Regions from separate parts of the Hyphomicrobium sp. DMF-1 genome, predicted to be linked through region 2. Evidence: riboswitches for the same ligand, from Rfam matches in the RefSeq annotation. Region 2 holds a riboswitch; the other holds the start of a gene.
What was found. Region 2 has a riboswitch for cobalamin ahead of PE058_RS05560 (DUF6925 family protein). Riboswitches for the same ligand answer to the same signal wherever they lie in the genome.

Region 1: linked by a shared signal. The riboswitch ahead of PE058_RS16600 (TonB-dependent receptor plug domain-containing protein) and the one ahead of PE058_RS05560 (DUF6925 family protein) in region 2 are both predicted to bind cobalamin.

Annotation. Positions count from the first base shown of each region.
Region 1 covers NZ_CP115706.1:3,622,399-3,625,808, forward strand. The annotation lists gene PE058_RS16590 (PQQ-dependent dehydrogenase, methanol/ethanol family) at 1-134, opposite strand, end outside; partial or broken gene PE058_RS16595 (caspase family protein) at 288-1,169, opposite strand; cobalamin riboswitch at 1,347-1,572, shown strand; gene PE058_RS16600 (TonB-dependent receptor plug domain-containing protein) at 1,829-3,410, shown strand, end outside.
Region 2 covers NZ_CP115706.1:1,235,509-1,238,918, reverse strand. The annotation lists gene PE058_RS05565 (cobyric acid synthase) at 1-1,248, shown strand, start outside; cobalamin riboswitch at 1,366-1,579, shown strand; gene PE058_RS05560 (DUF6925 family protein) at 1,761-2,807, shown strand; cobalamin riboswitch at 2,911-3,149, shown strand; gene PE058_RS05555 (TonB-dependent receptor plug domain-containing protein) at 3,395-3,410, shown strand, end outside.

The DNA.
Region 1 (3,410 bases), 2.4 Mb from region 2:
TTGATCTGATCGAGCGAGCTGTAACGCAAGTTGGCGTAGTCGCCCGTCGGCATCGACCAATTCGCATCGGGATGATTGGCGGCTATCGGCGCGACGGACCGATCGTCCTTCGGCAGCGGCGCGGTCTCCAGCATTGCGGTCTTGGGCTGGGGTTTGCTCACGGCGGGCCGCTCTGGGCTCGGCGCCTGTGCTACAGGCGGGGTTACTGCCGGCGCAGCCGCCGCAGGTGGCGTAGCGCCCGCTCCACCGAGGTAAATCTCTCCTCCGCCTAGAGACCCGTACACATGCGGAATCTGCTGACCGTGCGTGAGCTCCATCACGTCATCGCGGACGCGTCCGAAAACCAGCCGGATCTCGGTGCTCGACGCAGAAAGGTGGCGCAACAAGGCCTTCGTATAAGGGCTGTGCTCAAGCCCGCTGCCGTCGTCCGCCGTCATCCCCTCCTTGGCGGCGTAGGCAACGAGCGTATTGCCGTCAGGTTCAACGCGCGCCAGGCCGCGCGGGATGCTTCTGCGCCCGCCGGCCATCGGAAACACGTTGTTCCGGCAGGCGTCGAGGATAACAAGTTTGAGCTTCCGAACGCCGTCGAGCTGATTGAGGACCGTGTCGAGGCTCACGGCCTCGAGATCGAGATCCGAGCTGCGATCAAGCCGGGCATCGACCGGGATCAAATAGTTCTTGCCGGAATACTCAGTGCCATGTCCGGCAAAATAGATGACCGCGACATCGGCCCCAACAGCAAGCCGCGAGATCTCTCCCAACGCACTTCTGATGCCCTGGATACCCACATCCTTTCTGAGAAGGACCTTATCGAATCCCAAGGATTCGAAGGTGCGGGCAATGGCTTCCGCATCTTTGATCGGATTGGCGAGTGGCCCCACCTTGTAGTTCGAATTCCCAATGACCAGCGCTATTCTCTGCGTCGCGTGCGCGCTGTGTCCAAGCGATAGAAAAACTGCAAAGGCCGCAACAAATGCGAATAGACGATGAGGCATGATGTATCCCCAATAGTCATATGCAAAAAGTATATTACATACCAATTTGTACTCTGATGATTTGCGGCCACACAAGGGTGTCCCAGAAGATCTGACAAATCTTCCCGTGTGATGACAAGGTGTGCCGAACCCACGGCATCGCTGAGCACGGCACACTCTCTCATCGCCGCGCATCGTTGAGCGTGCCTAGCCGAGTGCACTTCGCTCCTCGCTCCATTGCTGTGAACAAGCATCACCGAGTTCGCGCTCACCCTCGGTTTGGAAACCAGAGAAGCCACGTCGCGCGACCGGCGCGCCGCGGGTGTCACCACATCTTCGCGATGGGGGATTGACAACCGCCGCAAGTTACCGCGTCTTAGTACGCGTGACGGTTCCCGGAGTGCGCGCAAGCGAGCGACGGGTGAAAAGGGAACACGGTGAGGCGCGTCACTGCGCCGAAGCCGAGGCTGCTCCCGCAACTGTAAGCGGCAAGTCTACTCCTTTTATGCCACTGGAGATCCGCGTTGGATCACCGGGAAGGTCGGAGCGAGACGTTCGAGCCGTGAGCCAGGAGACCTGCCGGCACGAGTCGCCCATCCTCCGTGCGGGACGCTCGGTGGAACGGTTACCCGTAGTGGCGGCTGATGTGCAACCTTTTGGGAGCTACGTCAGGCATGCCTTGGGTCGAAACAACCCTCTGACAAAACAAAGTCTCGCGCTGCAACGCCGCGCGCCGCTGCATGCATGTGCGGCTGCGTGGGCATCGTGTGGGGCTGTTTGATTTTGTGGTGAGTCTGCACGGGCTCCCGTCCATCAATCGTGACGGGGGACTTGTGACGTATCGAATTTCTTTCGTGGCAGCGCGCGATTTCGGGACTGCCCGCAGGGCGGTGCTAGTGTCGTCGACCGTGCTGCTTGTCGCGTCGGCATTCGGCCATTCGGCGAAAGCTCAAGTTATGGAGCTTGAAGGCATAACCATCTACTCGGCCAACCGCACGCCGACGGACGCCTCGAAAGTCGGCTCCACCGTGGAGGTTCTCACGGAGAAGGATCTCGCGAAGCAATCGAGGACCTATCTCAAGGACTACCTCGAGACCTTGCCTGGCGTGAACTTTTCACAATTCGGACCGCCGGGCACGCAAGCCGGAATCAGCATCCGCGGGGCGAGCGGAAGGTACGTAAAGTTGCTCGTCGACGGGATGGATCTGAGCGACCCCTCGGGCGTCACCACCGAGACCGCCTTCGAGCATTTGCTTGTCGGCGATGTGTCACGTATCGAGCTGGTGAAGGGCTCGCAGAGCACGCTGTTCGGCGGCGACGCTGTTGCCGGTGTCATCAACATCGAGACCAAAAAAGCGACCAAGCCCGGCTTCTCCCAAGGGGGAGGCGTGGAATACGGCGCCTACAATACCTTTCGCGGCGCCTATACCGCTGGCTACGCCGCCAACGACGGCAGCAACATTTCGGTCACCGCCCAAGGCGTCGACACGGACGGTTTCTCCGCAGCCGCGGTTGGCACCGAGGATGACGGCTACAGAAACCTGACATTCTCGGGACGAGGCGAATACTATCTCACCCCGTCTGCGAAGGTCTTCTTCAGCGCCCGCACGCTCGACGCCGATCTCGATATCGACGGCGGATTTCCGTTTAACGACAATGCCGATACCGTCGATGTCGTACAGCATGCCGGACGGGTGGGCGCCGAGGTCTCGTTTCTCGACGGGGCATTCCGGAACACCGTCGCGCTGCAAGGGATGCGGAACGAGCGCGAGTATTTCGGCAGCTCGGCCGGGAGCTACGTCGGCGAGCGCGTCAAGGCCGAATACCAAGGTGTTGTGACACTCAACGAGCGCTTGTCTTTGCTGGGCGGCGTCGATTGGGAAAAGACGACGGCGGACTCCTACTCCGTCAACGGCCAATCGGCAGATTGGACAGGCTACTTTGCGCAGCTCATGATCGAGCCAATTGACGGCTTGGTGCTGACGGGCGGCGGCCGTCTCGATAGCCACAGCAATTTCGGCGACTTCAAAACACACCGGCTGACGGGCGCCTATCTCTTTCCGGGAAGCGCTACGAAGATCCGGGGAAGCTATGGGACCGGCTTCCGCGTGCCGTCCCTGGACGAGCTGTTCGGGGAATTCCCGCTCTATCCATCCTATTCGGAGTACGGGAACCCTAATCTCGAGCCGGAGACCAGCAAGACCTGGGACGCCGGCATCGACCAGGGTTTCCTGGACGGCAGGGTGCAACTGGGCGCGACGTATTTCGAGCTCGATACCGACAACCTCATCACCACCGAGTACAACCCCGGAACGGGCAAATACAAATACACCAACATCCCCGGCGTGACGCGACGCAACGGCGTTGAGCTGACCTCGGCTGTGATGATCGTGCCCGGCGTCACCGTGTCGGCGAGCTACACCTATGTCGACACCG
Region 2 (3,410 bases):
AAGCCGCAGAGCGAGATCGGCGCTCAGGTGGTCGTGCAAGGCCGCGTGATCGGCAACGCTCCTGCGCGCGGCTATCACGACATGAAGCCCCGCCTGATGGCCGCCGTGCTCGACAGCTTCGAGCGGCTCTCCCAGGAGGCCGACATCGTTCTGGTGGAAGGCGCGGGCTCCGCCTCCGAGATCAACCTTCGCAAGGGCGACATCGCCAACATGGGCTTTGCACGCGCTGCGGATGTGCCGGTCGTGCTGATCGGCGATATCGAGCGCGGCGGCATCTTCGCAAGCCTTGCAGGCACACGTGCGGTGATCACGCCCGAAGATGCAGCCATGGTCGAAGGCTTCATCGTCAACAAGTTCCGCGGCGATCCGGCGCTCTTTGCAACCGGGCTCGATCTCATTGCCCAGCAGACCGGGTGGAGCGCGCTCGGCCTCGTGCCCTATTTCACCGAAGCGGCTAACCTGCCCGCCGAGGACTCCCAATCGCTCGTAACGGGCCGCACGGCGAGCGGCGACGCGAGCCGCCCGCTCGTCGTGGTGCTCGCCTATCCGCGCCTGTCCAACTTCGACGATTTCGATCCCTTGCGCCTCGAGCCCGGCATCGACTTCGCCTTCCTCCGGCCGGGAGAGCCGATCCCGGGAACGGCTGCCCTCGTCATTCTGCCGGGTTCGAAATCCACCATCGCAGACCTCGCAGCGCTAAGGGAAACCGGCTGGGACATCGACCTCGCGGCACACGTGCGCCGCGGCGGCCACGTGCTCGGGATCTGCGGGGGATATCAAATGCTCGGCCGCGAGATCGCCGATCCCGGCGGCATCGAAGGCCCGGCGGGATCAACGCGCGGCTTGGGCCTGCTCGATGTCGAAACGATGCTGGCGGGAGACAAAATGCTGGTCGAGGTAGCGGGTACGGCGACCGGCGGCATACCGATAAAAGGCTACGAGATGCACGTCGGCCGGACCAATGGTCCGGGCTGCGCAAACCCCATGCTGCAATTCTCCGATGGCAGACGCGACGGAGCCGTGAGCCCGTCCGGTCGCATCTCGGGGTGCTACGTGCACGGCCTCTTCGCGAGCGACGCGTATCGCTCGGCACTTCTCGATGGGCTTGGCGCGACGTCCGGCGTCCACGACTACGAGGCGGGCGTCGATGCCACGCTCGACGCGCTCGCCGCACATCTGGAAGCGCACCTCGATTGCGACCGCATCCTTGAAATCGCTCGCACACCGACGCTCGCAAGTTCGGTATAAGAGAGCGCACAACTCGCTGTCAGGGCACGTGTATCTCTGTGGCGAATTTGTACTCTCGCCCTCAGCGCCCGCCCCTCCGTGTGCATTTCTAAATTGACTCCCTGCCGCACGTTCTGAGCACATACGCCCCGTGACGGTTCCGCGGGATACGAAAGTCTCCCCGGATAATAGGGAACGCGGTGAGACCATGTGTCGACCCCGCGGCTGCGCCCGCAACTGTGAGCGGCAAGCATCTTTCGCAATGCCACTGGCGATCGACCTGATCGCTGGGAAGGCCGGGAGAAGCGCCAGAGCCGTGAGCCAGGAGACCTGCCGCCACATGTCGCCCACCTGCTGTGCGGGACGCGCAGAAGGACGGTTCACCGTAGTGGCGGCTGATGCGCAACCGAACGGAAGCAGCGTCAGGACATCACGGATGGGCAACCGGCGAGCGGTCTCGCTTGTCTCCCGAACTCCGGCATACCTGTCCTCGGGCGGCTTCTCGTTCCATCGTCTCTGACGGGGAACTCGCCATGGCTACACTTGATCCACACGCTCCATCGCCCGCTTTCGTTACGCTGGCAGACTTGCACACACTCCTCGAGGCAGAGCTTCGAAGCTGGACTTGCGGCTGGAGCGTCGGCTCCTTCGGCGCCATCGGCGAGTATCACCAGGACGAGGGCGAGAGGTTGATCGTCGACGATCCGGAAAATCTCACCCGCGCCACCAGCCGCGGCGCCATCCGCATTGCGCTGAAGGAGAACGTAGAGCCCGTCGCTTACGAGTTGTTGAGCCCTCGTCCCCATCGCTGGAGCCAGGGCATCGCGCTTTGCCTGCCCGACGCGGAAGCCGCAGCCGCTCAGCGCGAGGCCTTGACCGAGCTCGGCATCGATCGCGACGCCATCCGCCCCGAGGATCGAGGTTCCATTCTGTTCGATGTGGGCCTTGCCCAGCCGCAAATCGACTTCTGCGTGCGCACCAGCGATCCGGATCTCTTGCGCGTGCTCAGGAGCTGCTGCGGTAAACCGACCTTCGCCACCGAGGCCGGTATGGCCATCCTCTCGCAGCATCCGCACCGGGTCGTGATATCGCATCTCGGCCGCGCCGAGGTTTATCAGAAGATCGGCGGGCCGGACACGGGCGGCGTCTCGCCGCCAGGTCCTCACACCCACGTGCTGCCCAAACTACTATCCGCGCGCAGAACGCATTCGGCGAACACGCCAATCCCCGACGGCCTGACGCCGTGCGCGTTCCTCTATCCCGGCAACCCCGTCATCGGCGCACTGGGTGAGGACACTCCCTACGACGATGGATTGTTCGTAAAATTCCAGAACTATCTCGCAGCTTTCGGACCGCCTGCCTACACCGCGACGAAGCAGCGTGTGTGGCGCGCCATCGAGAACCGGGAAGATCCGGCAAACTTCGACGAGCCACAAACCCGCCTCGAAAGAGCCGCGCTGCGAAATGCCATCCGCCAACTGATCCGGCGCAGCGAAGCATCGGCTGATCAAGCTTTGCAGCAGAGTATAGAAGCTTGGCGCGCTGAGTTCGACAGGGCCTCCGAGAGCGACGACGAGTAACCTGCGCAACGCTCCACATCAGGAGTGTGGCAGATGTGTCTCGCATGGAGGTGCTGTTGGAAGAGTTCGAGGTTTGCACATTGACTCTGCCCCTCCCTTGAGGCGCTCTAAGAACCGTGACGGTGTCACCATCTGCGCAAGCAGGCGGCGACTAAGAGGGAACACGGTGTGACGCGAGCGCTGAAAAGCGCAGCACGTCGAAGCCGAGGCTGCTCCCGCAACTGTAAACGGCGAGTCTCTACCAACGACGCCACTGGCGGCCCCCAATTGGGCAACCGGGAAGGCAGGTAAAGAGACGCTTGAGCCGTGAGCCAGGAGACCTGCCGGCACGAGTCGCCCATCCTACGTGCGGGACGCGCGTTGGAACGGTTACCCGTAGTGGCGGCTGATGTGCAACCGAATGGGAGCAACGTCAGGCATGCCCAGGGTCTCGATACCCACCTGATTTGAGAACCAAGAACGCTCGCGTATGGCGGGCAATGCATCGTGCCGCGATACTTGCGGCGCCTTCGCATTGTGTGCCGCCGTTGCGAGCCGTCGGGCCGACCTGCCGGAGTTCCCGTCCATCACTCGTGACGGGGGAATTTGTGACGTATCGTAATA